4 regions of the Streptomyces montanus genome follow, and region 1 is predicted to be linked to each of the others. Evidence: riboswitches for the same ligand, from Rfam matches in the RefSeq annotation. Region 1 holds a riboswitch; each other region holds the start of a gene.
What was found. Region 1 has a riboswitch for cobalamin ahead of FE633_RS31895 (ribonucleoside-diphosphate reductase subunit alpha). Riboswitches for the same ligand answer to the same signal wherever they lie in the genome.
Positions count from the first base shown of each region.

Region 1 (7,645 bases):
CGCGGCCTTCTCGCGGATGGACGGGATGTTCTCGACCGCGTCGAACGCGGCGGCGCGGTCCTCCGGGTCGGGGAGATAGGTGTCGAGCAGCGTCAAGTAGAACTGGACGTGCACGGCCTCCTCGAAGAGCTGCCTGGACAGATACAGGCGCGCCTCGGGGGAGTTGATGTGCTTGTAGAGGGTGAGCACCAGGTTGTTCGCGACGATCGAGTCGCCCGTCGCGAAGAACGCGACCAGACGCCCGATGAGGTGCTGCTCGCCCGGCGACAGCTTCGCGAGATCGGCCACGTCCGAGTGGAGGTCCACCTCCTCCACGGTCCAGGTGTTCTTGATCGCGTCCCGGTAGCGCTCGTAGAAGTCCGGGTAGCGCATGGGACGGAGAGTCAGCTCGAAGCCGGGGTCGAGGAGATTCTGGTGACGCTTCGTCATTACTGGCAGGCCTCGCAGGACTCGGGGTTTTCCAGGGAGCAGGCGACCGAGTCGGGGTCGGCGGCCTGCTGGACGGGGATGTTCTTCTGGGGCCGCGCCTGGGCGGCGGAGTTCGAACCGGCCGCGCGGGCGATCCGGGTCGCCGGGCGCGAGCGCAGGTAGTACGTCGTCTTCAGGCCCTGCTTCCAGGCGTACGCGTACATCGAGGAGAGCTTGCCGATGGTCGGCGTCTCCATGAAGAGGTTCAGGGACTGCGACTGGTCCAGGAACGGGGTGCGGGCGGCGGCCATGTCGACGAGACCGCGCTGCGGGATCTCCCACGCCGTGCGGTACAGCTCGCGCACGTCCTGGGGCACCCAGCTGAAGCCCTGCACCGAGCCGCCCGACTCGCGCAGCGCCTCGCGGGTCTGTGCGTCCCACAGGCCGAGCTTCTTCAGCTCGTCCACCAGGTACGAGTTGACCTGGAGGAACTCGCCGGACAGCGTCTCGCGCTTGAACAGGTTGGAGACCTGCGGCTCGATGCACTCGTAGACGCCCGCGATGGACGCGATGGTCGCGGTCGGGGCGATCGCCAGCAGCAGCGAGTTGCGCATGCCGACCGAGGCGATGCGCTCGCGCAGCGCGGCCCAGCGCTCGGGCCAGACGAGCTCCACGTCGAAGTGGTCGGGGTGGAGGACACCCTGGGCCGTACGTGTCTTCTCCCATGCCGGCAGCGGGCCGTTGCGTTCGGCGAGGTCGGTGGACGCCTCGTACGCGGCGAGCATGATGCGCTCGGCGATGCGGGTCGACAGGGCGCGCGCCCGCGGCGAGTCGAAGGGCAGCCGCAGCTTGAAGAACACGTCCTGCAGGCCCATCGCGCCCAGGCCCACCGGACGCCACTTGGCGTTGGAGCGGCCCGCCTGCTCGGTCGGGTAGAAGTTGATGTCGACGACGCGGTCGAGGAAGGTGACGGCGGTGCGGACGGTCTGGTCCAGCCGCTCCCAGTCGATGTCCTGGGAATCGGTGTCCACGAACGCCCCCAGGTTGACGGACCCCAGGTTGCACACGGCCGTCTCCCCGTCGTCCGTCACCTCCAGGATCTCCGTGCAGAGGTTCGAGGAGTGGACCGTGTGGCCGGGCAGGGCCGTCTGGTTGGCGGTGCGGTTGGCCGCGTCCTTGAAGGTCATCCAGCCGTTGCCGGTCTGCGCGAGGGTGCGCATCATGCGGCCGTACAGTTCGCGGGCCGGGATGGTCTTCTTCGCGAGTCCCGCGTCCTCGGCCTTGCGGTACGCGGCGTCGAACTCCTCGCCCCACAGGTCGACCAGCTCGGGCACGTCGGACGGCGAGAACAGCGACCACACGCGGTCCTCGGCGACCCGGCGCATGAACTCGTCCGGGACCCAGTGCGCCAGGTTCAGGTTGTGCGTACGCCGGGCGTCCTCACCGGTGTTGTCGCGCAGCTCCAGGAACTCCTCGATGTCGGAGTGCCAGGTCTCCAGGTAGACCGCGGCCGCGCCCTTGCGCCGGCCGCCCTGGTTCACCGCGGCGACCGAGGAGTCGAGGGTCTTCAGGAACGGGACGATGCCGTTGGAGTGCCCGTTCGTACCGCGGATCAGCGAACCACGGGAACGGACACGGGAGTACGCGATCCCGATGCCGCCCGCGTGCTTCGAGAGCCGGGCCACCTGGTGGTAGCGGTCGTAGAGGGAGTCGAGCTCGTCCTTCGGGGAGTCGAGGAGATAGCAGGACGACATCTGCGGGTGCCGCGTGCCGGAGTTGAAGAGCGTGGGGGAGGAGGGGAGGTAGTCGAGCCGGCTCATCAGGCCGTAGAGCGCGGCCACTTCGTCGACGGACCTGGTGTCTGTGGCGGGACCGGACGCCGTGTCGTCGGCGAGACCCGCGGCGACGCGCAGCAGGAAGTGCTGCGGGGTCTCGATGACGTACCGGGTGATCGGGTGTCGCAGAAGGTAGCGGCTGTGGAGGGTGCGCAGGCCGAAGTAGCCGAAGCGGTCGTCGCCGGCGGGGTCGATGAGCGCGTCGAGCCGGTCCTCGTGGACCCGTACGAACTCGGCGGTGCGATCGGCGATGAGACCTTCCCGATGCCCGACCGCGACGGACTCGGAGAAGGACCGTACGCCCTGCGAGGCGGCCTCGGCGGCGATACTGACCGTCAGCAGGCGCGCGGCCAGCTTCGAGTACACCGGGTCGTCGGAGATGAGGCCCGCGGCCACCTCGGTGGCCAGCACGCGCAGCTCCGTCTCGTCCGCGGTGGCGGACCGGCCGCGCAGCGCGGCGGCGGCGACCCTGCCGGGGTCGGCGTCGGGGAGGTCGGCGGTGAGGTCGGTCAAGGTCCGTAGCAACACGGTCCCCGGCCCGTCGGCTTCGGCCTCGGCCTGTGTCACGGTCGCCTCGGTCGCTGAAGCCGGATCGGCTGGCGCGATGGTCACGTGGGGGATCTCCCTCGCTCGGCAGGGGGCCCGCGGGAAGAGGGTTCGGGGCACACGGACGTACGCACTCTGCGCGGTGGTACGCCGCGTCCACCGGCCCACTCCGCGAGGCCCGGACGTCATCGGAACCCGGGCCGGACGGCCTGGGCACGCTGTCGGCAGGTCCTCGGACTGACGCTGGTACGCGAACGACTGGACGAACACGCACAAGTACACCGTTGCGGGACAGTTCCGGATTCGCACCGGATTCCCCTGCGGCGACAGCGAGCATGAGCATACATCTTGTGCCGGGCCGGGAAAGCACCCCTACATGTTGTGTCGCATGTCGGCTGTAAGAGTGTCAGAGCGTCAATTCGTAGGCGAGGAGAGTGATGTCGTCGAGGTGCGGAATCGGGTTCCAGTCGCGCTCGGGGGTGCGCCGGAAACCGAGGCGCTCGTAGATCCGGTGGGCGCTGTGCATGGCGCGCTGAGTGGACAGCACCATGCCTACGCAGCCGTCCGTGGCCCGTGCGCGCTCGACGCAGGCGCGTACGAGCGCCTCTCCTACGCCTCGGCCGCGGGCCTCCTTGGTGACCGCCAGCATCCGTATCTCGGCCTCGCCCGTGCGCGCGATGTCCGCCATCGGGCCGCCGGCCGGCACGAAGGTCACTCCTCCGAGCACGCGATCGTGCTCGGTGGCGACGAGCACGTCGGCGGCGGCGGCCCGCTTGGCCACGTTCCGCAGCTCACCGAGGTACCTGTCGCTCTCCCCGAAGTCCAGCAGCCCGTCCTGGAGGTATGCCTGCGCGGTGATCTCGCCGAGGGTGTCGTACTCCTCGGGGTCCGCTGCTCGGATCACGATGTCCATGCGATGCAGTGTGCACGACGGGTACGACGCCGGACCGCCGGGTTTTCTCGCCCCCGCCGCCCCTACCCGTCCCATCCCTGGGGGCTGCGCCCCCAGACCCCCCGTATCGGCCTGAACGGCCTCGTCCTCAAACGCCGGACGGGCTGAAGATCAGCCCGTCCGGCGTTTGAGGAGCGAGGTCTGGGGCGGAGCCCCAGGGGATGGGAATGGGTAGGGGCGGCCGCGGCTAGTGCGCGGAGCCCGCCGTCGCCGGAGGCAGTTCCACCTGGACACCCTTGTCGCCCGCGTCCGCCGTGTAGTCCTCCGGGGACGTCTCGTCGATGCCCGCCGGGGCCTTGACCGCCGTCAGGACGAAGGTGAGGACCACGGTCACCACCACGTTCAGCACGAACGCCGTCAGACCGATGTAGCCGATCTCCCCGATCCCCGGGATCTCCTTCGCCGAGCCACCGAAGTGCTTCTGCGTCGGGGACGCGACACCGTACGCGGCCACCGTCCCATAGACCATGCCGACCGCCCAGCCCGCCAGCAGCGCCCAGCGGTGGAACCACCGGGTGAACAGACCGCCGACCAGAGCCGGGAAGGTCTGGAGGATCCAGATGCCGCCGAGGAGCTGGAAGTTGATCGCGACCGTCTTGTCCATCGTCAGGACGAAGGCCAGCGCACCGACCTTCACCAGCAGCGACACCAGCTTGGAGACCTTCGTCTCCTGTGCCGGGGTCGCGTCGGGCTTGATGAAGTCCTTGTAGATGTTGCGGGTGAAGAGGTTCGCCGCCGCGATGGACATGATGGCCGCCGGGACGAGCGCGCCGATACCGATCGCCGCGAACGCCACGCCCGCGAACCAGTCGGGGAACATCGTCTCGAAGAGCTGCGGGATCGCCAACTGCCCGTTCTGCACCTTGACCCCGGCCGCGATCGCCATGAAGCCCAGCAGCGCGAGCAGCCCCAGCATCAGGGAGTACAGCGGCAGGATGGTGGTGTTGCGGCGGATCACCTCACGGCTGCGCGAGGACAGCGTCGCCGTGATCGAGTGCGGGTACATGAACAGCGCTAGAGCCGAGCCGAGCGCGAGCGTCGCGTACGTCCACTGGCCGGCGTCAGCCGGTGCCAGAGCGCCGCGGGGTGCGCCCGTCGCGGGGTTGGTCTGGCTGAACGCGTCGCCCGCCTTCGCGAAGATGTCGTCGAAGCCGCCCAGCTTGATCGGGATGTAGATGATGGCCACCGCGATCACGATGTAGATCAGGGTGTCCTTCACGAACGCGATGAGGGCCGGGGCGCGAAGACCCGACGAGTACGTGTACGCGGCCAGCACGCCGAAGGCGATGAGCAGCGGCAGGTCCTTGACGAACCAGTTCGTGTCCTCGCCGCCGCCGACGCCCATCACGTCCAGCACGGCCTGGATGCCGACCAGTTGGAGCGCGATGTAGGGCATGGTGGCGAGGATGCCCGTCACGGCCACCGCCAGCGACAGGCCCTTGGAGCCGAAGCGTCCGCGCACGAAGTCCGACGTCGTCACGTACCCGTGTTTGTGCGACACCGACCACAGCCGCGGCAGGAAGGTGAAGATCAGGGGGTAGACGAGGATCGTGTAGGGGACGGCGAAGAAGCCGGCCGCGCCCGCCGCGTAGATCGCCGCCGGGACCGCCACGAACGTATAAGCCGTGTAGAGGTCGCCGCCCAGCAGGAACCAGGTGATCCAGGTTCCGAACGACCGTCCGCCCAGGCCCCATTCGTCGAGGCTGTGCTCGTTCTCGGCCTTGCGCCAGCGCGTGGCCAGGAAGCCGATGACGGTGACGGCCAGGAAGAAGAAGATGAAGACGGCGAGTGCGACGCCGTTCACGCCGTCCTTCATGCCGACGCACCCCCGTCCCGCGACGTGCGGGCGCGCTGGGCACGCTGATCACGCTGCCACAGCTTGTACGCGATCATCGTGAGCGCGGTGGAGAGGAGCACCCACAGCATCTGGTACCAGTAGAAGAACGGGATGCCGGCGAGGGCCGGGTCGACCTTCGCGTACGAGCCCACCCAGAGCATCGCCACGAATGGCGCGATCAGGCAGAAAGCGATCACCACACGCACCGGGGTCACCACCGGCGCTCTGACTTCAGGCGCATCCGACGCGTCTGGCGCATCTGACATAAGACGGCTCCGTCCCCTCACTGATCACCATTGCAACGCGCAGGAAATCTAAGCGACGGCTCGGCGTTAGGGAACCCCCGTCCGGAATCCGGGCTCGCGCCGGGACGGTACGAGCGCTGTCCGGATGAGCTGTACGGCAAGTACCCCATGTGCGCGGCCAGTACGGGCCCCACCAGAGGGCCCGCATCGCGCTACTCCACAGGCCGCTTGAGCCGGGCGACGAACTTGTAGCGGTCGCCGCGGTAGACGGAACGCACCCACTCCACCGGCTGCCCCGCGCCGTCCAGCGAGTGCCGCGACAGCATCAGCATGGGCAGGCCCACGTCGGTGCCGAGCAGGCCGGCCTCGCGTGGGGTGGCCAGCGAGGTCTCGATGGTCTCCTCGGCCTCGGCGAGATGGACGTCGTACACCTCGGCCAACGCCGTGTAGAGGGACGTGTACTTCACCAGACTCCGCCTGAGGGCAGGGAAGCGCTTGGCGGACAGATGCGTCGTCTCGATGGCCATCGGCTCGCCGTTGGCCATGCGCAGCCGCTCGATGCGCAGGACGCGGCCGCCCGCCGAGATGTCGAGGAGCCCGGCGAGGGTGTCGTCGGCCGTGATGTAGCCGATGTCCAGGAGCTGCGAGGTGGGTTCGAGGCCCTGGGCCCTCATGTCCTCGGTGTACGAGGTGAGTTGGAGCGTCTGTGAGACCTTCGGCTTGGCGACGAAGGTGCCCTTGCCCTGGATCCGTTCCAGCCGGCCCTCCACGACGAGTTCCTGGAGGGCCTGGCGGACGGTGGTACGCGAGGTGTCGAACTCGGCGGCCAGGGTGCGCTCGGGGGGTACCGACGTTCCGGGCGGCAGCGTCTCCGTCATGTCGAGCAGATGCTTCTTGAGGCGGTAGTACTTGGGCACACGCGCGGTACGGATGGGGGACCCACCCTCGTTCTCCGCACTGGTCACGTCGGTGCTCATCCTCTGCCTTCCCGGCTCCGGGTGCCGATGCGGCCGACCTACGCGTCGGCCACGGCTCACATCGTGGCACGGCTTCGTGTGCGAGGGCCCGCGTGTTTCGGGTGCGGGTGTTGCCCGCACGCCGTCGTGCGAGCGTTCTCGTACCGTCCGTGATCTCTTCTGTATACCGTCGGGGACTCCCGCTGGTCTAGTCCACCCTATCGAAGTGGTCCAGTGCGGGGCCCGTCGGCCGACCTGCTCTTTTCGCTGGTTTCTTGCTTAAAGGTTCCTGCATATGTAGGTCCCATAACGGACTCCAGGAGCCCACTTTGAACCTCTTGACAGGCCCAATGGTCTGGTCCAAGCTCCCCGGTACTGGTCTAAACCATTGAGGACCAGGGCCTGGCCCCACGGGTATCTCGTCATATGTCACCGCGGTGGGCAGGGGGGTTTGTGGCATCCCTGAGGAGGGTGGGCGTGAAGCGCAAGCTGATAGCCGCGATCGGTATCGCGGGCATGATGGTCTCCATTGCGGCGTGCGGCGGCGGCGACAAAGAGGCGGCCAAGGATCCCAAGGACCGCAAGGGTGAGCTGACCGTCTGGCTGATGACGGACGCCCAGAGCACCTGGCCGGAGCTGGTCAAGCAGGCCAATGCCGAGTTCAACGGGAAGTACCCGGGCGTCAAGGTCAACGTTCAGTACCAGCAGTGGGGGGACAAGACCAAGAAGCTCGACGCGGCCCTCTCCGGCAGCAAGTTCCCCGACGTGGTCGAGCTCGGCAACACCGAGACCATGACGTACATCCTCAATGGGGCCCTCGGCGAGATCGACGCGAAGAAGTATGACAACTCGGACACCTGGATCTC
Region 1 covers NZ_VBZC01000043.1:50,106-57,750, reverse strand. Annotated here, with positions in the region: gene FE633_RS31900 (ribonucleotide-diphosphate reductase subunit beta) at 1-429, opposite strand, end outside; gene FE633_RS31895 (ribonucleoside-diphosphate reductase subunit alpha) at 429-2,855, opposite strand; cobalamin riboswitch at 2,996-3,132, opposite strand; gene FE633_RS31890 (GNAT family N-acetyltransferase) at 3,196-3,702, opposite strand; gene mctP (monocarboxylate uptake permease MctP) at 3,929-5,557, opposite strand; gene FE633_RS31880 (DUF3311 domain-containing protein) at 5,554-5,844, opposite strand; gene FE633_RS31875 (GntR family transcriptional regulator) at 6,036-6,800, opposite strand; gene FE633_RS31870 (sugar ABC transporter substrate-binding protein) at 7,257-7,645, shown strand, end outside.

Region 2 (7,645 bases), on a different contig from region 1:
TCAAGAAGTTCGCGAAGGGCTGGGGAGCGTTGGATCATCCCTTGAGGCAAGGCACTGACGGAACGTAACATTCCGCCTCAGTTCGACTGCCACGCCGCCCCCTCGACACAAACGGAGGGGCGGCGTCCCGCTTCGATACACTCCGTAGTCCGGCTGCGTTCATCTTCCGTTCATCCAGGTTGCCTATGGTCCATGTGCCAATGACGTCCAAAAGAAGCCCGGGTAAATGGAAAACTTCTCGCTGATCCTCGCGATCGTGGTTGTCACCGCCCTCGCGTTCGATTTCACGAACGGTTTCCACGACACCGCCAACGCGATGGCCACCACCATCTCGACCGGCGCGATGAAGCCCAAGGTCGCGGTAGCCATGTCCGCCGTGCTCAACCTTGTCGGCGCCTTCCTGTCCATTGAAGTCGCGAACACGATCTCCAAGGGTCTGGTCAACGAAGACGGCATACAACCCGAAGTCATTTTCGCGGCGCTCGTCGGCGCCATCCTCTGGAACCTGATGACCTGGCTCGTCGGGCTCCCGTCCAGCTCCTCGCACGCCCTCATGGGCGGCCTGATCGGCGCCACCGTCGCCTCGGCGGGCGTCGGCGCGGTGCACGGCGACGTCCTCGTCACCAAGGTGCTGATCCCGGCGATCGCCGCCCCACTGGTCGCGGGTCTCGCGGCGATGTTCGCCTCCCGGCTGACGTACACGCTGGGCAAGAACGCGAACGGCGAGGCTTCCAAGAAGGGCTACCGCGCGGGCCAGATCGCCTCCGCCGGTCTCGTCTCGCTGGCCCACGGCACCAACGACGCGCAGAAGACCATGGGCATCATCACCCTCGCCCTGGTCGCCGGCGGTTCCATCGCCCCCGACTCGGACCCCCCGACCTGGGTCATCCTCTCCGCCGGTCTCGCGATCGCGCTCGGCACGTACCTGGGCGGCTGGCGCATCATCCGCACGATGGGCAAGGGCCTCACCGACCTCCAGCCGCAGCAGGGCTTCGCCGCCCAGACCAGCGCGGCCACGGTCATCCTGGCCTCCTCGCACCTCGGCTTCTCCCTGTCCACCACTCACTCGGTCTCCGGCTCGGTGATGGGCGCGGGCCTCGGCCGCAAGGGCGGCGTGGTCCGCTGGTCCACCGCCACCCGGATGTTCATCGCCTGGGGCCTCACGCTCCCCGCCGCGGCCCTGGTCGCCGCGATCGCGGAGTACGCGACCTCCTTCGGCACCTGGGGCACGTCGCTCGTCGCCGTCTTCCTGGTCGCGTCGAGCGCCGCCATCTGGGTGGTCTCCCGCCGCGAGGTGGTCGACCACACCAACGTCAACGACACCGACACCGAGGAACTCGCTGGTGTGGTGACCACGGCCCTCGCCGCCGTCGCCCCACCCCCGGCCGGCACCGTGACGGAGGTCCTCACGGACACCGCCCAGGCCTCCAGCGAGACCTCGGCGAACTCGTCTGCGTCATCGGCGTCGTCGGCGTCGTCGGCCGCTGTCTGAGCATCGAGCACCCAGGCACGAAGGAAGAATCAGCATGCACATCGACTGGGCAGCCCTCGGCTCCGTCTTCGGAGTCAGCCTCATCGCCACCATCGCCCTCGTGGGCCTGTTCACCCTCGGCATCGTCGGTCTCTCGCGACGCGAGCAGGCCTCGGCGCAGGGCGACTCGGCCGCCCTCGCGGTCACCGGCGCGTACGCCTGCTTCGCGGCGTGCGCGGCGGCGGTGGCGTACGGGATCTATCTGATCGTGGCCTGACCCGGACCTCACTGGTCCACACGCCGTTCCGCGGGCGGGTAAGTGCATGCCGCACTTACCCGCCCGCGGGGTTTTTCGCGTGGCGCCTCGAGGCGGCCGCGCCACACACCGCGTGTGGGCCTCAGCACACTCTCCTTGCGCAGGTCAACAGCAAGTTGACGGGTCTTCCAACCCGTGGTGGACTGCCGGAGCCATATACGGCGGCAGGAGAGGAAGCCGGTGCGAGTCCGGCGCGGTCCCGCCACTGTCACCGGGGAATCGATCCCCCGGGAGCCAGGAACTCTCGCCGTCGGTCTCGTCGAGCCAGGGCGTGGACACCCTGAGTGAGGACATATCGCCATGCGCGGCTGCCTGTTGCGGTTCAGTGTGCCGAGTACGAGGGTTCTGCCTGACGTAGCGACGGGCTGAGCCGATGCGTGCCGATCGCGTCTTCGCGTACGGCGCCGCCGCCGGCCTCCTCGGTGACCTGCTCCTCGGCGATCCTCGCCGCGGGCATCCGGTCGCCGCGTTCGGCCGGGCCGCGGGTGCCGTGGAACGGGTGCTGTGGCGGGACCACCGGGGGTGGGGCGCCCTGCACACCACTGTGTGCGTGGGTGGTGCCGTGTCCCTCGCCGCCGTCGCCGCCTCGGCCGTACGTCCCTCCCGTACCGCCTCCGTCGCGCTCACCGCCGCCGCCACCTGGGCCGTGGTCGGGGGGACTTCGCTCGGGCGCGAGGCGCGGGCCGTCGGCGAGGCGCTGGCCGCCGGGGACATCGAAGCGGCCCGGGAGCGGCTGCCGCACCTGTGCGGGCGGGACCCGCAGGCACTGGACGCCGACGGGATCGCGCGGGCCGTCGTCGAGTCCGTCGCCGAGAACACCTCCGACGCGGTCGTGGGCGCTCTGGTGTGGGGCGCGGTCGCCGGAGTCCCCGGACTCGTGGGCTTCCGCGCCGTGAACACACTGGACGCGATGGTCGGGCACAAGTCGCCCAAGTACCGGCGGTACGGGTGGGCTTCCGCGCGGCTCGACGATGTTGCCGGGTGGCCGGGGGCGCGGCTGACTGCCGTGCTCGCGGCCGTCGCGGGAAGCGATCCGCGGTCGGCCGTACGCGCCTGGCGTACCGACGCCTCGAAGCACCCGAGCCCCAACGCCGGGCCCGTGGAGGCGTCGTTCGCGGGGGCGCTCGGGGTGCGGCTGGGCGGGACGCTGTCGTACGCGGGGCGTGTTGAGCATCGGCCTGTGCTGAACGGGGAGGGGCGTTCTGTGCAAGTGGGAGACATTGAGAGGGCTGTTCGGTTGTCGCGGAGGGTTGGCTGGCTTGCGCTCGGGGTGAGTGCGGCGGGTGCGCTGCTGCGGGGGCCGGTTTCAAGGCGCCCGGTGCTGCAGGCTGTGCCCACCCGTTCCGCCCTGCGGAACGACTGCCCACAGCAGTGGGGGCGTGCCTCATGAGTGGGGGGCTGCTTGTCGCCGGGACCACTTCCGACGCCGGTAAGAGCGTCGTCACCGCCGGGATCTGCCGGTGGCTGGTGCGGCAGGGCGTGAAGGTCGCGCCGTTCAAGGCGCAGAACATGTCCCTCAACTCGTTCGTCACGCGCGAAGGCGCCGAGATCGGGCGGGCGCAGGCCATGCAGGCACAGGCGTGCCGTGTCGAACCCACCGCGCTCATGAATCCCGTGCTGCTCAAGCCCGGCAGCGAGCGGAGCAGTCAGGTGGTGCTCATGGGCAAGCCCGTGGGTGAGCTGAGTGCGCGCGGGTACCACGGCGGGCGGCAGGAACAACTTCTCGGGACCGTCCTCGACTGTCTCGCCGAGTTGCGGGGCACGTATGACGCGGTGATCTGTGAGGGGGCGGGGAGTCCTGCCGAGATCAATCTGCGGCGCACCGACATCGTGAACATGGGGATCGCCAGGAACGCCCGGCTTCCCGTGCTCGTCGTCGGCGACATCGACCGCGGGGGCGTCTTCGCCTCGTTCTTCGGGACCGTCGCCCTGCTGTCCCGCGAGGACCAGGAACTCGTCGCCGGGTTCCTCGTCAACAAGTTCCGCGGGGACGTGTCACTGCTGGAGCCCGGCCTTGACATGCTGCACGGGCTCACCGGGAGGCACACGTACGGCGTGCTGCCCTTCCGGCACGGCCTCGGCATCGACGAGGAGGACGGGCTGCGGGTCTCCCTGCGGGGGACGGTACGGGAATCCAACGTCGCGCCGCCCGTCGGCGAGGACGTCCTGCGCGTCGCCGTCTGCGCCATCCCGCTCATGTCCAACTTCACGGATGTCGACGCGCTGGCCGCCGAACCCGGTGTCGTCGTGCGGTTCGTGGACCGGCCCGAGGAACTCGCCGACGCGGATCTGGTGGTGATCCCCGGCACCCGGGGGACCGTCCGTGCCCTGGAGTGGCTCCGGGAGCGCGGGCTCGCCGACGCGCTCGTCCGCAGGGCCGCCGACGGCCGCCCCGTACTCGGCATCTGCGGCGGTTTCCAGATCCTCGGCGAGCACATCGAGGACGACGTCGAGTCCCGGGCGGGACAGGTCGACGGGCTCGGGGTCCTGCCCGTACGGGTGCGGTTCGCCCGTGAGAAGACCCTCACCCGCCCCGTTGGGGAGGCGCTCGGCGAGCACGTCGACGGTTACGAGATCCACCACGGGATCGCCGAGGTCGCAGGCGGCGAGCCCTTCTTGGACGGCTGCCGGGTCGGCGCCGTCTGGGGCACGCACTGGCACGGCTCGCTGGAGTCGGACGGATTCCGGCGAGCCTTCCTGCGCGAGGTGGCGGCCGCCGCGGGGCGCCGCTTCGTACCGGCCCCCGACACGTCGTTCGCCGCGCTGCGCGAGGAACAGCTCGACCGGCTCGGCGACCTGATCGAGGAACACGCGGACACGGACGCGCTGTTGCGGCTCATCGAGTCGGGCGCGCCGCAAGACCTGCCTTTCATTCCACCGGGAGCGCCCGCATGAGCACAGTGTTGTTGTTGTCGACCGCCGACACCGATCTGCTGGCGGCGCGTGCCTCCGGTGCCTCGTACCGGATCGGCAACCCGACCCGGGTCGATGTCGCGGAGGAACTGCCCGCGCTCGTCGAGGGCTCGGACATCGCCGTCGTACGGCTGCTGGGCGGCAAGCGTGCCTGGGAGGAGGGGCTGGCCGCGCTCAAGGCGTCCGGCGTCCCGACCGTGCTGCTCGGCGGCGAGGCCGTGCCCGACGCGGAGTTGATGGCCGAGTCGTCCGTGCCGGCGGGTGTGGTGGCGGAGGCGCTGCGGTACCTCGTCGAAGGCGGCCCGGACAACCTCACCGAACTGGCCCGGTTCCTGTCCGACACCGTGCTGCTCACGGGTGAGGGCTTCGTCGAGCCGCAGAAGATGCCCGACTACGGGGTTCATGGGGAGCGTCCGCGGATCGAGGGCCGCCCGACCGTCGGCGTCCTCTTCTACCGGGCGCACGAGCTGTCCGGCAACACCGCGTTCGTGGACACCCTGTGCGACGCGATCGAGGCGCGGGGCGCCAACGCCCTCCCGGTGTACTGCGGTTCGCTGCGGGGCGCCGACGCCGGCCTGTACGAGATTCTCGGGCGGGCCGACGCGCTCGTCGCCACCGTGCTCGCGGCCGGCGGCACGCACGCCTCCCAGGCGTCCGCGGGCGGCGACGAGGAGGCGTGGGACATCGGGGCGCTCGCCGACCTCAATGTCCCCGTACTGCAAGGGCTCTGCCTGACCTCGTCGAGGAGCGCCTGGGACGAGTCCGACGCCGCCCTCGCCCCGATGGACGCGGCGATGCAGGTCGCGATCCCGGAGTTCGACGGACGGCTGATCACGGTCCCCTTCTCCTTCAAGGAGCAGGGGCCTGACGACGTCCCGGTGTACGTCGCCGACCCGGAGCGGGCCGCGCGGGTCGCCGGGATCGCCGCACGGCACGCGCTGTTGAAGCACAAGGCGAACGCCGACAAGAAGCTCGCCCTCGTCTTCACCGCCTACCCGACCAAGCACTCGCGCGTCGGCAACGCGGTCGGCCTCGACACGCCCGCCTCCGCCGTACGGGTCCTCGACGCGCTGCGCGACGCCGGGTACGCCCTCACCGAGTACCCCGCGGGCGGCGACGAGTTGATCCACCGGCTCATCGCGGCCGGCGGCCACGACGTCGAGTGGCTGACGGAGGAGCAACTGGCCGCCGCGCCCGCGCGCGTACCGCTGGCCGACTACCGGGCGTGGTTCGACAAGCTCGATCCCGGGCTGCGGGACAGCATGCTGGAGGCGTGGGGCGAGCCGCCGGGCTCCCTGTACGTGGACGGCGACGACATCGTGCTCGCCTCCCTGCAGTTCGGGAACGTCGTCGTCATGATCCAGCCGCCGCGCGGCTTCGGCGAGAACCCGATCGCGATCTACCACGACCCGGACATGCCGCCGTCGCACCACTACATGGCGGCCTACCGGTGGCTGGAGAACTCGTTCGGCGCCGACGCGATCGTGCACATGGGCAAGCACGGCACCATGGAGTGGCTGCCGGGCAAGGGACTCGGGCTGAGCGGGGGCTGTGCGCCGGACGCGGTCCTCGGCGACCTGCCCCTGATCTACCCCTTCATCGTCAACGACCCCGGCGAGGGCACCCAGGCCAAGCGCCGCGGGCACGCCACGGTCGTCGACCACCTCGTACCGCCCATGGCGCGCGCCGACACGTACGGCGACCTGGCCAAGCTGGAGCAGCTCCTCGACGAGTACGCCCTCGTCTCCGACCTGGACCCGACGAAGGCCCCGGCGGTACGCGCCCAGATCTGGACGCTGGTCAAGGCGGCCGAGCTGCACCACGACCTGCATGTGGACGATCAGCCGGACGACGACGAGTTCGACGAGTTCGTCATGCACATCGACGGCTATCTGTGCGAGATCAAGGACGTACAGATCCGCGACGGCCTGCACATCCTGGGCGGCGGGCCGGTGGACGAGGCCCGCGTCAACCTCGTCCTCGCCGTGCTGCGCGCCTCCCAGGTGTGGGGCGGACAGGCGAACGCCCTGCCGGGGCTGCGCGCCTCGCTGGCCGAGCACTTCGGGCTGGTCGAGAAGGAGCTGCTGGCCGAGCCGGGAGCGCCGGTGAAGGTGCCGGTCGAGCTGACGGACCTGGTGGACGGCCCGTCCCGTTCGGCCGCCGACGCCATCGACCTGCTGGAGCAGCTGTGCCGGCGGATCGCCGAGGGCATGGAGGAGCGCGACTGGGCGGTCGCGGAGAGCCGTGCTCTCGTACGGGACGTCCTGGGCACCGAACTCCCGGACGCGGTCGCCGTGCTGGAGTTCGCGTGCACCGAGGTCGTGCCCCGGCTCGCCCGCACCACCGACGAGATCGGCCACATCCTCAAGGCGCTGGACGGCGGTTACATTCCGGCGGGCCCGTCGGGCTCCCCCACGCGCGGACTGGTCAACGTCCTGCCGACCGGCCGGAACTTCTACTCCGTCGACCCCAAGGCCATTCCGTCCCGGCTGAGTTGGGAGGTCGGGCAGTCGCTCGCGGACTCGCTCGTGGCCCGCTATCTGCAGGACACGGGTGAGTACCCGAAGTCCGTCGGCCTCACCGTCTGGGGTACGTCGGCGATGCGCACCCAGGGCGACGACATCGCCGAGATCCTGGCGCTGCTCGGCTGCCGCCCGGTCTGGGACGACGCCTCGCGCCGGGTGACCGGCTTCGAGGTCGTGTCCCTGGAGGAGCTGGGCCGGCCGCGCATCGACGTCACGGTCCGTATCTCCGGCTTCTTCCGGGACGCTTTCCCGCACGTGGTCGGTCTGATCGACGACGCGGTGCGGGCGGTGGCCGAGCTGGACGAGCCGGCTGACAGGAACTTCGTACGGGCGCATGCCGACGAGGACACCGCCGAGCACGGCGACAGGCGGCGCGCGACGGCCCGTATCTTCGGCTCGAAGCCGGGGGCGTACGGGGCG
Region 2 covers NZ_VBZC01000039.1:82,243-89,887, reverse strand. Annotated here, with positions in the region: gene FE633_RS30385 (lysozyme) at 1-68, shown strand, start outside; gene FE633_RS30380 (inorganic phosphate transporter) at 227-1,492, shown strand; gene FE633_RS30375 (hypothetical protein) at 1,527-1,748, shown strand; cobalamin riboswitch at 1,910-2,050, shown strand; gene FE633_RS30370 (cobalamin biosynthesis protein) at 2,161-3,177, shown strand; gene FE633_RS30365 (cobyric acid synthase) at 3,174-4,682, shown strand; gene cobN (cobaltochelatase subunit CobN) at 4,679-7,645, shown strand, end outside.
Region 2: it holds a riboswitch for cobalamin, as region 1 does, so the genes downstream of both, FE633_RS30370 (cobalamin biosynthesis protein) here and FE633_RS31895 (ribonucleoside-diphosphate reductase subunit alpha) in region 1, are expected to answer to the same signal.

Region 3 (7,645 bases), on a different contig from region 1:
CAGCAGTTGCAGCCGGGTGCGGGCCACGTACACGCCCAGCGAGGCGGCGGCGTCCTGCCCGAAAGCGAACGCGTCGAGCGCGCGGGCGTGTCCGGCGCAGACCAGCAGCGTCACCGCCAGCACGGCCGTGCACACCCTCGCATCGGTCCAGTCGGCTCCGCTGAGCGAGCCGAGGAGCCAGAACAGCACCCCCCGAGTGGTCTCCGCGTCGGCTGCGGTCATCACGACGAAGGAGGTGAGCGCGGAGAACAGTTGCATGGCGGCGACGCCGGCGAGCACCACCCGGTCCGTGGTGCCGCCGAGGGTGTGGCTGAGCAGCAGCACCAGCGCGAAGGAGACCACGGCGCCGAGGAACGCGCCCCCGGAGACCGACAGGACACCGCCGCCCGCGCCGAGTACGACGACCACCACCGCCCCGGTCGAGGCTCCGGAGGAGACGCCCAGCACGAACGGGTCGGCGAGCGGGTTGCGCAGCAGCGACTGCATCACGGCGCCGCACACGGCGAGGCCCGCGCCGCAGACGGCCGCCAACAGGGTCCGCGGGAGACGCAGGTTCCATACGATGCCGTCCCGGATGGGCGTCAACTCCCTGTGTCCCCACCCCAGATGGGCCGCCACCGCGGACCACACGTCACCGACGCCGATGTCCGCCGGGCCGATGGTGATCGCCACGGCGACCGAGGCGCAGAGCACGGCAAGACCGGCCGCCCAGGCCAGGACCTGCCACACTCCGCGCACCGTGGCCGGTGCGACGGTCAGCGGGGCGGTGCTCATTCCGCGCTCATTCCGCGAGCTCGTGGGTGCGCAGCGCCGCCGCCACCTTCTCGATGCCCTCGACGGTCCGGATCGTCGGGTTCATGGCCTGTCCGGACAGCAGCACGTACCGTTTCTCCTTCACCGCGGTCATGTTCCGAGTGACGGGATCGGACTCCAGGAACTCGATCTTCTTGGCTGCGGTCTCGGCGGTCTGCTGCTTTCGGGTCAGGTCACCGATGACGAGGACGTCGGGGTCGCGGTCGGCAATGGTCTCCCAGTTGACCTGGGGCCATTCCTCGTGGGAGTCGTCGAAGACGTTCCTCGCACCGATCCGGCGGGTGACGATGCCGGGGGCGCCGCAGCAGCCCGCCAGGTACGGGGACTGGGAGTTGGCGAACCAGTACAGGAGAGTGACATCGTCGGCGTCGAGGCCGGAAGTGGCCTTCTTCACCCGGGCCTTCAGAGCGGCCACGAGCTGCTCGCCGCGAGCCTCGACGCCGAAGATCCTGGCCAGGTCGCGCACTTCACCGTAGACGGCGTCCATGGTCAGTGGCCGAGTACGCGCGCCGTCGCCGTCGCCGCTGTTGTCCTTGGCGACGCAGTCGGAGGGGGAGAGATAGGTGGGCACGCCGAGCTTGTCGAACTGCTCGCGCGGGGCCACGCCGCCCTTGCCGAGGGTGGAGGCGAAGGAGGCGGCGACGAAGTCGGGTTCGGTGTCCAGCACCTTCTCGAAGGAGGGCGCGTCCTCGGCCAGCCGCTTCACCTTGGCGTTGGCCTTCTCGAGTCCCTTCGCCACCGGGTCGGTCCAGGTGGCCGTGCCCGCCATGCGGTCGGCCAGCCCGAGGGAGAGCATGATCTCGGTCGTGCCTTGATTGAGGGAGACGGCCCGCCGCGGAGGACCGTCGATGCGGACCTTGCGCCCGCAGTTCTCCAACGTGATCGGATAACCGGCGGACTTGCTCTTCGCGGGGCTCCTGTCCGACGAGCCGGAGGAGCCGGAGGAGCCGCCGCAGCCGGTCAGCAGCAGGGCACCGGCCAGGAACAAGGCGGTATGACGGACGGGGCGTGCGAGCGGCACGGAAGCTTCCTTCGGCGTCGAGGGCTCATGCGCGAAGCCCGGTCGTACGATGTTCCCCCGGCCGTTTTCTCGGTGCCCGAGGCTGCCAGTAGGTCTTCGGACTTGGGGTCACCCGGACGAAGCGCCTTCCCGGACCGCGATCGCCGTCCAGTGGCCGTTTGCCTCGCCCGTCGCCCTCACCGCTGCGCGTCAGCTCCGGATTCACACCGGATTCCCTGATCCGTGCACGTACGGGTACGCACACGAGTACGACTGGCTCCGGCAAGCTACCACAGGCCCCTCACACCCCCGGGTCGTCAGTCCTCAGGAACACACCAGGAACAAACAAAGTCCGACAGGATCATTGCTCCGAATGTGTTCGGGTTCTAGGGTTTCTCTGGCTCACCAGGTGTCTTAGTCATCAGCAGTCGCGTTCTGGCCCTGACACCAACTTCCGTATGTCCGCAGCTTCGACAGGATCTGACGCTCCCTCAGTCCGTGCACCGCACTGTCGTACCGAGGAAGGCCATGGTCATGCCGCACCCGCACCGCCACCCACACGTGTCACCCACGGATCGGCCCCACCGCCCCGAGCGGGCGGTCGTCAGCCGCCGTCGTCTCCTTGAGGGAGGAGCCGCCGTCCTCGGCGCGCTCACCCTGTCCGCGTCGTCCGCCGTGGCGCACCCGGCCCGCCGGCGCGAGGCGGCGGACGGATCTCCGGAGTGGAACGGCAACATCGACGTTTTCCAGCTGGGGACCGAGCCACCGCACACCACGCTCATGCCGTACGCGGACGTCAGACAGGCACTCGCCGGCGACCGCACGCGCTCGCCGTACCGCCAGAGCCTCGACGGGAAGTGGAAGTTCGCCTACGCGGACCGCCCCGACGACCGGGACACCGACTTCTACCGCACCGACGTCGACGACTCCTCCTGGGACACCATCCCCGTCCCCTCGGCCTGGCAGCTGCACGGCTACGACTTCCCGATCTACATCAACATCACCTACCCGTGGTGGGGCCCCAACGGCCTGGGCGAGGAAGCGCAGCCGCCGGCCGCCCCGACGCGTTACAACCCCGTGGGCCAGTACCGGCGCACCTTCACGGTTCCTCGCAACTGGTCGGGACGACGGACGTTCCTGCACTTCGAAGGCGTCAAGTCCGCCCACTACGTGTGGATCAACGGCGAGTTGGCGGGCTACCACGAGGACTCCTACGTCCCCGCGGAGTACGACATCACCCCGCATCTCAAGCCCGGCACCAACCAGATCGCGGTGGAGGTGTACCGCTACTCCGACGGCGACTGGCTGGAGGACCAGGACATGATCCGGCTGAGCGGGATCTTCCGCTCGGTCTACCTCTACTCCACGCCGGACGTCCACCTGCGCGACTTCAAGCTGGACACCCCGCTGAGCGACGACTGCACGGCCGCCGAGCTGTCCGTGACCGCGAGTGTGCGCGGCTACGGGGACGCCGCTCGGGACTCCGGCAAGTACGCCGTCGAGACCCAGCTCTACGACGCGCGCGGCCACGCCGTCTGGTCCCGTCCGCTGCAGCAGTCCGTCGACCTCGGCTCCGCTCCGGCCGGCGAGGACGTCTCCGTACGGGCCGCCAAAGCCGTGCCCGCGCCGAAGCTCTGGTCGGCCGAGCACCCCTACCTCTACACCGCCGTACTGCGGCTGCGCGACCCGGCGGGCAAGGTGATCGAGACCCTGTCGCACCGGGTCGGAATACGCGAGTTCGCGCTCAAGGACGGGCTGATGCGCATCAACGGCAAGCCCGTGTCCTTCCGGGGCACGAACCGCCACGAGATGCACCCCGACCGCGGCACGGCGCTTACCCGCGCGGACATGGTCCGTGACATGGAAATCCTCAAGCGGATCAACATCAACAGCGTCCGCACCTCGCACTACCCCAACAACCCGCTGTGGTACGAGCTCGCCGACGAGTACGGCCTGTACCTCGTGGACGAGACCAACCTCGAGACCCACGGCATCCGTGACGAGTACCCGGGCGACCACGCCGACTGGAGCAAGGCCTGCGTGGCCCGCGCCCAGAACATGGTCCACCGGGACAAGAACCACGCCTCGGTCGTCATCTGGTCGCTCGGCAACGAGGCCGGCGGCGGCAGCACGTTCGTCGCCATGCACGACTGGATCCGGTCGTACGACCCGACCCGCGTCATCCAGTACGAGGGCGACGACCGCCCGGAGATCAGCGACATCCGCTCGGAGATGTACGAGAGCCCCGCGCGCGTCGAGGCCCGCGCCAAGGACACCGGCGACACCCGCCCGTACGTCATGATCGAGTACTCGCATTCCATGGGGAACTCGACCGGCAACTTCAAGAAGTACTGGGACGTCGTGCGGCGGCACGACGTGCTGCAGGGCGGATGGATCTGGGACTTCGTCGACCAGTCCCTGAGCTGGCCGACCCTCACGCGTGCGCTGTTCACTGAGGCCGGGCCGGCCGCGCTGCGCGGTGAGATCCAGGCCGGCAGCGCGACCTTCGACCGCGAGAAGGGCGTGTCCGGCAGCACCACCTTCGCCCGCGACACCGGCCTCGACATCACCGGCTCCCTGACGCTGGAGGCCTGGGTCACCCCGCATGTGACCGGCTACCACCAGCCCCTCCTCGCCAAGGGCGATACCCAGTACGCCCTGAAGCAGACGAACAAGAACCTGGAGTTCTTCATCCACGGCGGCGGCCAGTGGGTCACCGCGAGCTGGGCGCTGCCGGACGGCTGGACCGGCAAGGAGCACCACATCGCGGGCGTCTTCGACGCGGAGGCGGGCACGCTGACCCTCTACGTCGACGGTGAGGTGAAGGCCACCAGAACCACCACCCGGCGGCCCGGCAGCAACACCGCACCGCTCACGCTCGCCACCGACGCCGACAACCCGACCCGGGAGTTCAGCGGCACGATCCGTCGGGCGCGCGTCTACGCCCGCGCCCTCTCCGCGGCCGAGCTCGCATCCGACGGGCGCGGCCCCGGCGGCGACGGGGTGCGATTCTGGTTCGACGCGGCCACCGTCAAGGTCACCGAGAAGCGGCCGAAGGAGCGCACCTTCTTCGCGTACGGCGGCGACTGGGGCGACCACCCCAACGACGGCGCCTTCGTCGCGGACGGCATCGTCACCGCCGACCGCGGACACACCGGCAAGGCCGCGGAGGTCAAGCAGATCTACCAGGCCATCAACGCCGCACCGGCCTCCGGCGGCGACACCGTCACCTCCGGGCGGGTCACCCTCACCAACGAGTACCTATTCACCAACGTCAGTGAATTCGACGGCCGTTGGACCCTCGTCGCCGACGGTGAGGTGGTGCAGCGCGGGAAGCTGAGCCGTGCGCAACTGGACGTTCCGCCGCTGTCGAGCAAAGAGATCACCGTTCCCGTGAAGCTGCCGGACGACCAGGCGCCGGGCACCGAGTACTTCCTTCAGCTGTCGTTCACCACCAAGGAGCCCACGAAGTGGGCGAAGGCCGGCTTCGAGGTGGCGAAGCGGCAACTCGCCGTCGCCGCCGACAGCCCGGTGGTCAAGCCCGTGCCGCTGGAGCGCGTACCCGCACTGCGCCACAAGGACGGCGACGCGTCGGTCACCGTCACGGGCAAGGGCTTCTCCGGCAAGGGCTTCTCCGTCACCGTCGACAAGTCGAGCGGGGTCATCACCTCGTACGAGGCGGGCGGCACCCGGCTGATCAGCTCCGGACCCGCGCCGAACTTCTGGCGGGCGCCGACCGACAACGACTACGGCAACGGCCAGCACACCCGCAACCAGACCTGGCGCGACGCCGGCGCCCGCCGCAAGGTGACCGACGTGAGCGTGCGCGCGCTGCGCGACAAAGCCGTCGAGATCAAGGTCAGCGGCACGCTGCCGACCACCGTCGAGTCCACGTACACCACCACGTACACGGTCTTCGGCAACGGCGAGATCAAGGTCGACAACACCCTGCATCCGGGCGCGGCGAGCCTGCCGTACATCCCGGAGGTCGGCACGCTGCTCTTCCTGCCGCGCCGCCTGGACCGCCTGCACTACTACGGGCGGGGCCCCGAGGAGAACCACTGGGACCGCAACGACGGCACCGATGTGGGCCTTTACTCCGGGACCGTCGCCGGGCAGTGGACCTCCTACATCCGCCCGCAGGAGAACGGCAACAAGACCGACGTCCGCTGGGTCGCCCTGACCGACCGGAGCGGCGAGGGGCTGCTTGTTTCCGGCGAGCCGCTCCTCGAGGTCAACGCCTCGCACTTCACCCCGGAGGACCTGTCGGTCGGGACGCGCCACGACTTCCAGCTCACTCCGCGGGACGCGGTCGTCCTGCGGCTGAACCACCGGCAGATGGGCGTGGGCGGCGACAACAGCTGGGGCGCGCACACGCACGACGAGTACAAGCTCTTCGCCAACCGCGACTACTCCTACACCTACCGGCTGCGACCCCTGACCGACGTCGACCGGGCGATGGCGGCCTCACGCCGGCCCACGGCAGGGGAGTTCTCCGGGTAGCGCATCGCGGCGGGCTCCGTCACTGCGCGGGCGGCGGTGTCGGTCGTACCAGGCCCGACTGGTAGGCGATGACGACCAGTTGGGCGCGGTCGCGTACGTCGAGCTTGGTCATGGCGCGCTGGACGTGGGTCCGTACGGTCAGCGGGCTGAGCACGAGGTCGTCGGCGATCTCGCTGTTCGACTTCCCCTCGGCGGCCAGGGCCATCACCTCGCGTTCACGGGCGGTGAGAGCGGCGAGACGTTCGGGCGGCGCCAGATGGTTGCCGGCTTCCGGGGTGGCGAGGAAGCGGCCGATGAGGGTCCGCGTGGCGACGGGCGAGAGGAGGGACTCGCCGGCGGCCACGGTGCGGATGCCGTCGAGGAGCGCATCGGCGGTGACGTCCTTGCCGAGGAAGCCGCTCGCGCCGGCACGGAGGGCCTGGGCGACGTACTTGTCGGTCTCGAACGTGGTCAGGATGAGAACGCGGGTGGCGGACAGGTCCGGGTCGGCGCACAGGGTGGCGGTCGCGGCCAGGCCGTCGGTGCCGGGCATACGGATGTCCATGAGGACGACGTCGGGGTGGTGGACCCGGGTGAGGTCGACCGCCTCGCTGCCGTCGGTGGCCTCGGCGACCACCTCCATGTCGTCGGAGGAGTCTATGAGGATCCGGAAGGTGGCTCTGAGGAGGGCTTGGTCGTCGGCGAGCAGGATGCGGATGGCCATGTGATCTGTTCTTCCGGTTCCTTGGGGTGAGTGTGCAGCGGCAGCTGCGTGGTCACCTCGAAGCCGCCCTGGGGACGGTGGCCGGCCTGGAGGTCACCGCCGACGGAGTGGGCCCGCTCGCGCATGCCGATGAGGCCGAAGCCGCGGCCCGGCGACGGGGTGGCGGGCACTGTGGTGGTTCCGTCGTCACAGACCGTGACGGTCAGGCGGTCGTGGGAGTAGGCGAGCCGTACGTTCGCTGCCTTCGCGGCGGCGTGCTTGGTGACGTTGGTGAGGGCCTCCTGCACGATACGGAACGCGGTGAGATCCACTCCTGGCGACAGGGGCCGCGGTATGCCTTCCGTGGTGACGGTGACCTCGAGACCGGCGGTCCGGCACGCGTCCGTCAGCTCGGGGAGCCGCGCGAGTCCGGGGGCCGGTTCCAGCGGGGCGTCGGGGTCGTTCGCCTGGCGCATCAGGCCGACGGTGGCCTTGAGCTCGCGCAGCGCCGAGGACGTCGTACCGGACAGGTCGTCGAGGATCTGCGGGACCCGGTCGGGGTGGGTGCGCGAGAGGTGTGCGGCGGTGCCGGCCTGGGCGTTGGCCAGAGCCAGGTGGTGGGCGACGACATCGTGCAGCTCGCGGGC
Region 3 covers NZ_VBZC01000017.1:131,888-139,532, reverse strand. Annotated here, with positions in the region: gene FE633_RS17805 (FecCD family ABC transporter permease) at 1-774, opposite strand, end outside; gene FE633_RS17800 (ABC transporter substrate-binding protein) at 782-1,834, opposite strand; cobalamin riboswitch at 1,905-2,106, opposite strand; gene FE633_RS17795 (glycoside hydrolase family 2 TIM barrel-domain containing protein) at 2,348-6,316, shown strand; gene FE633_RS17790 (response regulator transcription factor) at 6,336-7,019, opposite strand; gene FE633_RS17785 (sensor histidine kinase) at 6,953-7,645, opposite strand, start outside.
Region 3: it holds a riboswitch for cobalamin, as region 1 does, so the genes downstream of both, FE633_RS17800 (ABC transporter substrate-binding protein) here and FE633_RS31895 (ribonucleoside-diphosphate reductase subunit alpha) in region 1, are expected to answer to the same signal.

Region 4 (7,645 bases), on a different contig from region 1:
GGGCGCGGCCACGCGCCGGGGTGGTGCCCTCACCTGCCACACCACACCCGACGACGTGATCAACGAACTGTTCGCGGCAGCACACAACGGCGGGGTGAACGGCCGGGGGCAGAGCGGCGCGTACGCCCGGCTGCACGCCTGGAACAGCCTGTACGCACTGATGGGGCTGCCCGACGACATCCCGTTCCCGGAGGCGGCGCGGCGCGCCACCGACCACCGGTGGCTGCGCTTCATGGCGTTCACGGACTGGTTCCACCACGACACGTCGGACGCTGCTTTCGCCGTGCTCGATCCCACCCGCACCCGGGTGGCGGTGCTGGCAGCGACCGACACGGACGCCGACACCCACACCGATTCCTCCACCGACGTCCACTGAACAGACGGGTGACCGCGTCTGCGCTTGTGCGGGGTTTGGCGCGCCGCTGTCCGGCTACCCGGACAGCGTGTCAGCAACAGATCAGCAGGAACTCGTCCGTTTCCTCGAGGACCGGTTCGCCTGCGCGCAGGCCTGTACCGAGTGCGCGCGCATGTGTGCCCTGCGCGCGAGCCTCGCCGATCTCGACGGTCCGGAGAACCAGCAGCAACTGCGGCGCAAGGGCATCCTGTGCGCGGAGGTCTGCGACGCGACGTGCCGCGTCCTGGCCGATCAGACCTGGCAGGAGGAGACCGGAACACGCGCCCAGGTCGAGTGGTGCCGAGCCGTCTGCCTCGAGACCGCGCATGTCTTCGACCGGAACCCCGGTGCCGAGGACGGTGCGAAGGCCTGCCGCGACTGCGCACGCGCCTGCACGGAGTTTCTCGCCCTCCTGGTGTGAGGGTGTGAGGGTGTGAGGGTGTGATCGGAGTTGCAAGAGTAACCGGAGCAACTGGGGTGAGGTGATGGGGCGGACGGGGCACCCCGTCGTCAGTCCCCAAAGTCCCCAAGCGCCCGTCCCACGCGGACATTCCAGCGCCCGTCCCGCCCACTGAGCTCCGTCCCGGTCAGCGGCGGCACGTCGATGCGCCAGAACGCCGACTCCGGAGCCCCGAGCGTCCGTACCATCACGGCCCGTACGATCTCCGGCTCGACGACGGCGACGATCCGGCCCGAGAACTGGCCGGCCGATTCCAGCCACTTCTCCACCCGGTCGCACAGCCCGTGCAGGGACTCGCCGCCGTGCGGGGCACAGGACGGGTCCGTCAGCCACCGCGCGACCGCCTCCGGTTCGTCGGTGCTCACTTCGGCCAGGGTGGCGCCACGCCAGCGGCCCACGTCCAGCCCCGCCACCTCGGGCTCTGCCGCGGCGTCGAGGCCGAGGGCGGCGGCGGTGTCGCGGCAGCGCACGCCGGGGGAGAACAGGGCCCGGTCCGGGGCGGGCAGCGAACCCGCGGCCGCCTCCGCGTTCCGCAGCCCGGCGGCGTCGACCGGGCATCCGTCGTCGAAACGTGCCTCCCGCAGCGCCGCACTGATCGCTGGTGAGATCAACATCACTCGGCTCGTCATCAGTCCCCCTCTCGTGCTCAACAGAGCTCAACACCCTTGGCAGCGCCCGGAATTGATGCCGTGACCAGGACACCGGCGCACCTTCCGAACTCCGTGCGCCCTTGGCCGCGTCCCCGCTTCGCGGTACGTTCTCGTCGATATTGACGACGGTTCGACGGAAGCCGGTGAGAATCCGGCACGGTCGCGCCACTGTAAGCCGTACCGACCGCCTCCACCCAGGAGCGGTGCAGTTCGGGCAAGTCAGACCCGTGGCCGTCGTCCTGTGCACCACCGAGTCGGGACGCGAGTTCCCCCAGGAGGTCCTGCCATGGCCCACTCCGTCGCTCAGCCGAGCGCAACCACCCCTGCCGCACCGGCCGCCGTGCCGGCCAAGCTGCCGATCGGCGCGATCGCCCCCTGGGCGGTCTTCTTCGGCATCCTGATGCTGGTCCTGCTCTACTTCGTCGGCGCCGAGCAGGGCGCCACCTCCCTGGTCTCCGGTGAGGGTGTGCACGAGTGGGTGCACGACGCCCGCCACCTGCTCGGCTTCCCCTGCCACTGACGGCGACAAGGAACCGAACAGGACAACTCGATGAACTCCATCACCGTCAGAAACCTCCTGGTGCGTGGCATGCTCGCGGGTCTCGCCGCGGGCCTGCTCGCCCTGGTCGTCGCGTACTTCCTGGGTGAACCGCGCGTCGACGCGGCGATCGCATACGAGGAGGCCCACTCCCACGAGCACGGCGGCACCGAACTCGTCAGCCGCACGATGCAGTCCACCGCGGGCCTGTCCACCGGTGTCCTCGTCTACGGGGTCGCATTCGGCGGTATCGCCGCGCTCGCCTACTGCTTCGCCCTCGGCAGGATCGGCCGCTTCGGTCCGCGCGCGAGCGCCCTGCTGCTGGCGACCGCGGGCCTGCTCGCGGTGTACGTCGTGCCCTTCCTGAAGTACCCGCCCAACCCGCCGGCCGTCGGCAACCCCGACACCCTCAACCAGCGGACCACGCTGTACTTCCTGATGGTCGTGCTCGGCGTCCTACTGGCCGTCGGCACCGTGATCCTGGGCAAGCGCCTCGCGCCGCGCCTGGGCAACTGGAACGCCACCGTGGCGGCGGGCGCGTTCTTCGTCCTGCTCGTCGGTCTGGCGTACGCGTTCCTGCCGTCGTTCAACGAGGTCCCGGAGGGCTTCTCCGGAACCTTGCTGTGGCAGTACCGGCTGGCGGCACTCGCCATCCAGGTGACCCTGTGGACCGCGTACGGCCTGGTCTTCGGGCTCCTGGCGGAGCGCGTGCTGGCACCGCGTACGGCTGCCGCTCAGCAGAACGGGGCCGCAGCACAGGCAACTCCTGTCGCACACTGAGAGGTTGAGCGCCGATAAGGGCCCCCGGTTGTCCGGGGGCCCTTTCTGCGCGCCCCCACTGTTGTGTGTTCCCAATTTCTGAAACACGTTCTACGGTGTCCGCCGTCAGGTCCGGGTCGGGTCCGGGTGGCCGGAGCAGCAGGCCAGCGGAGCCCCGTGGGAGCCAGGAGGCGCCGTGCATCTCGAATACACGCCGGAGCAGCAGCGACTGCGCACCGAACTGCGCGCCTACTTCGCCGAGTTGGTGCCGGACGACGTCCACACGCGATACGGCGACCCCGCGGCCCAGAAGCGGTTCTACCGCGAGACCATTCGCCGGCTCGGCACCGACGGCTGGCTAGGGGTGGGCTGGCCGAAGGAGTACGGCGGGCGCGGGCTGAGCCCGATGGAACAGTTCATCTTCTTCGACGAAGCCGCCCAGGCGGGCGTACCCCTGCCGCTGATGGCGCTGAACACGGTCGGCCCGACGATCATGCAGTTCGGCACGGACGAACAGAAGGCGTACTTCCTGCCGAAGATCCTCTCCGGCGAGATCGACTTCGCGATCGGCTACAGCGAGCCCGACGCGGGCACGGACCTGGCATCGCTCAAGACGCGGGCCGTACGGGAAGGCGACGAGGCCACCGGCCACTACACGGTCAACGGGCAGAAGATCTGGACGACCAACGGGGACACCGCCGACTGGGTCTGGCTCGCCGTACGCACCGACCCGGATGCCCCACCGCACAAGGGCATCACCATGCTCCTCGTGCCGACCTCCGACCCCGGCTACTCCTGCACCCTGATCAACACGCTCGCCTCGCACGACACCACCGCGAGCTACTACGAGAACATCCGGGTCCCCGCCTCGCGCCGGGTAGGGGAGGAGAACAAGGGCTGGCGGCTGATCACCAACCAGCTCAACCACGAACGCGTCACCCTCGCCGCGCACGGCACCATGGCCATCCGCGCCCTGCACGACGTGCAGCGCTGGGCGATGGAGACCAAGCTCGCCGACGGCCACCGCGTCGTCGACCTGCCCTGGGTACGCCGCCGCCTCGCCCAGACCCACACCCGGCTCGACGCGATGAAGCTCCTCAACTGGCAGATGGTGAACGCCGTCCAGGAGGGCACGCTCACCCCGCAGGACGCCTCCGCCGTGAAGGTGTACGGCTCCGAGGCGCGCCGGGACGCGTACGCCTGGCTCATGGAGATCGTCGCGGCGGCGGGCGTTCTCAAGGAGGGCTCGGCGGGCACGGTGCTCCACGGCGAACTGGAACGCGGTTACCGCTCGGCCGTCATCTTCACCTTCGGCGGCGGAAACAACGAGATCCAGCGCGAGATCATCTCGTGGATCGGCTTGGGGATGCCCCGGGTACGGCGTTAGCTCGGTGTGACGAGGATTCTTAGTTGGCACATAAGAGGGATGGTTGGCACCGAGCCTGGCCCGGTGGGTGAGAGCCTGTGCGAGAACCTCTGGTGATGTTGAGCCGGGACACGGTAGTTGGAACCTGGCCACGGGAGTTGGAGCCGGCGTCGGGGCGGCAGGCGGGGGCGGCACCGATGGAGTCGGCTGGTGACCGAGCGCATTGTCCAGCCGTCCCTGCCGACCCGAGATCAACTCTGCGCTCTGCGCGACTTCGTTCATGGGCGGAGTTACTCCGCGGGTTCGGTTGCCATTCGGCTTCCCGGTGAACCGTGTCATGCTGCGGACTCGGGTGTGGCCGATGTGGCCCGTGCCTCGGGCGCCCTGTATAACGTCACCAACGTCCTCTGCAAGCGGCTGTTCGCCGACATCGACACCGGTCAGCCCGGCGTCGCTGCCGAGCTCGCGTGGGAGGCGCTTCTCGCGATCGCAGACGCTTGGCGAGATGCACCCAATGCGCCCGCTGAGCTGCGGAAGCTGGTATTTGATGCTGCCCTGCGGCGAGCCTGAGCCTGGGTTCCGCCATCACACTCTCAGACGGAGCTGCGGGCCTCTTCGTAGTCCGGCTCCGGTGTCGGACCCTTCTTCTTTCCGGCAGCAGGCAAGGTCGTCAGCAGCACAGCTGCTCCGAGGAGCGCGATGACCGCGATCCAGCCCGCGCCGACGTGCATAGCATGGATAAACGCATTATCAGCAGCCTGAGCAAGAGTGGGCCGGTGGACAGTGGTGGCGACGTGGCGGGCCTGTTCGGCGGAAACTCGCGCCTGATCCTGCACCGGACCGGGTGCACCCTCCAGCGAAGGTTCGATCGCACGTCGGTACGTGATCGACATGATCGTGCCGCCTACTGCGATTCCGATCACACTGCCGGTTTGTCGCACGGTGTTGGTGACGGCCGATCCTGCACCTGCCTGTTCCAACGGCAGGTCGCTGATCAATGCGGCCGTAACGGGGCCGATCACCATGCCGATCGAGAGACCCTGTATCAACAACAGAATCTCGATCCAGACGAGTGGAGTTTGCAGTCCGAGGAACCCGTACCCGCCCATGGTCAGCGCAGCCACGGTTAGCGCCGGCACGGTGACAAGGCGTAGCGGCAGGTGGCGAACCAGGCGCGAGGCAAGGGGCGCCCCCGCGAGCGCGCCGAATGCGGTCGGGATATTGGCCAAACCCGCCTTCATCGGCGAAAATCCGAGCGCGCCTTGCAGGTAGAACGCGTTATAAAAGGTGATGGTGGCCACACCGAAGAGCAGCAATCCGAGCGCCATATTTCCGCCACCGAATGTGCGTTGCGTGAACATTCGCGGATCAAAGCTGGGCACCTTGACACGCAGTTCGACGAGTACGAAAACGGCCAGCAGAATTAGACCGACAACAATCGGCGCCCAGACGTCGGTACGACTCCACACCGCCACCTGGCCCGCCCGGATCAGCCCGTAGGCCAACGCCACGAGCCCACTGATCGACAGCAACATTCCAGCGGGGTCCAGTGGTCGCGGAGTGGGGCTGCGGAAATTCGGAACCAGCACGGCAAGCCCGACCAGCGCCAATGCCGCGACCGGAACATTGATCAGAAAGACCGAGCCCCACCAGAAATGATCGAGCAGGAACCCCGCCAGCACCGGGCCGGCAGCCATTCCGACACCGGCCGACGTCGAGAAAATGCCGATCGCGGCAGCCCGCGCGGGGCCGGTAAAGGTCCATATAAGGATGGCCATCATGGCGGGCGTGATCAGCGCGCTGCCCACCCCCATCGCAGCTCGAGCTGCAATCAGCTGGCCCGCATCGCTTGCGTACGCCGCCCACAGCGAGGACCCGGCGAAGATCACCAACCCACTGGAGAACACAGTCCGGTGACCGAACCGATCGCCCAATGCGCCTGCAGTGAACATCAATGTGGCGAAGGCCAGAGTGTACGAACCGGTCGCCCATTGCAGCTGACCGGGATTGGCCCCCAGTCCACGGACCGGGTCTGCAAGGGTCTCCAGCGTAGTACTCAGGACGGTATTTTCTATCCAAATCAGCAGTGAACACAGCATAAGAACGGCAAGAATCAACTGCTGCCTGGACTTCGGCAACGTTGGAGGCGGGGTCATGAACACCTTCGGATATCGATCGGCGGGAACCTGAACGACTGGACCATAAGCAAACTCCACGACGCCGTCAAGCTTAGAATTTCTTGTTCAATACTGTTGCGGCTGAACGGACTGTATGCCCTCTGCCGGATTTGCGGACTGAGTAATTTTGCGCCCTCTGGCGGATTTGCGAGTTGAAGGATTTCATGACTTCCGGAGGGTTGCGACTGAGCGGATTTCATGCCCTCCAGTGAGCTGTCGCACCGCGTCCTGCGATCCCTGCTCGGTGCCCACGCCAAACCGCAGCTCCTGCCCGCCCAAGACTGCCGGAACACTGGCACTCACCTGACGCTTTACCGAGCACCATTTCTGCGTCATTCACCATGGCCTTCAGAACTCAGTCCCGGCGGATCGGGTTCGGCTGCGCGAGGTCACTTGCTTTGTCGATCTTCCGTGCGAGATCTTCGGCGTGCTGGATGAGGAGCCCTCGCAGTGCCGCGTAGTGCCCGCTGCTCGGTCTACCTGCTGGGTCTCACGACTGGACGAACCTATGCTGGCCGTCATGAGACGGACATCCTTTGCGCAGTGGCCCTGCTCGATCGCGCGGACCATGGACCTGCTCGGGGACTGGTGGACGCCGTTGGTGCTGCGTGAGGCGTTCTACGGGATCCGGCGGTTCGACGCGTTCCAGGAGTCGCTGGGGATCGCCCGTAACACGCTGACGGACCGGCTGCGCCGGCTGGTGGAGGAGGGGCTGCTGGAGAAGCGGCCGTACCAGACGGAGCCGGTCCGGTGCGACTACGTGCTCACCGAGAAGGGGCGCGACTTCTTTGGCGTGCTGCTGGTGATGAACCGGTGGGGAGACCGCTGGCTGGCCGGTGAAGCGGGCCCGCCGGTGGCGATGCGTCACGAGGTGTGCGGGCAGGAGACCCATGCCGAGGTGGTGTGCGCCGCCTGCGGCGAGCCCATGACCGCGGACAACACTCGCCCCCGGATGGGCCCCGGCTATCCACCGCATTTGGCCGAACGGCCGGATGTGCGGGAGCGTTTCGCGGACTGACTCAACAGCTCCGTGAGGGCTGTGTCCACCCTTGACAAGTGAGTCTATCTACGCAACTTTACTGGTCAGGTACTGGCAAGAGAGGTTCTCGGAAGGCGAGGAGGCCGCGGGATCATGGAGTGGACGGGCGCGCGCTATGCGGACAAGCCGACGGCTGAGGTCCACACCTGGATCGCCGCGGCGCCGACGCAAGTGTGGGCGTTGGTGTCCGACATCGAGCTGATGCCGCGCATGAGTTCCGAGCTGCAGGCGGTGGAATGGCTGGACGGCAGGAGCGGCCCTG
Region 4 covers NZ_VBZC01000031.1:6,162-13,806, reverse strand. Annotated here, with positions in the region: gene FE633_RS26185 (DUF6183 family protein) at 1-376, shown strand, start outside; gene FE633_RS26180 (four-helix bundle copper-binding protein) at 444-815, shown strand; gene FE633_RS26175 (histidine phosphatase family protein) at 905-1,483, opposite strand; cobalamin riboswitch at 1,614-1,754, shown strand; gene FE633_RS26170 (CbtB domain-containing protein) at 1,791-2,024, shown strand; gene FE633_RS26165 (CbtA family protein) at 2,055-2,822, shown strand; gene FE633_RS26160 (acyl-CoA dehydrogenase family protein) at 2,998-4,188, shown strand; gene FE633_RS26155 (hypothetical protein) at 4,378-4,737, shown strand; gene FE633_RS26150 (MFS transporter) at 4,761-6,383, opposite strand; gene FE633_RS26145 (winged helix-turn-helix transcriptional regulator) at 6,865-7,362, shown strand; gene FE633_RS26140 (SRPBCC family protein) at 7,477-7,645, shown strand, end outside.
Region 4: it holds a riboswitch for cobalamin, as region 1 does, so the genes downstream of both, FE633_RS26170 (CbtB domain-containing protein) here and FE633_RS31895 (ribonucleoside-diphosphate reductase subunit alpha) in region 1, are expected to answer to the same signal.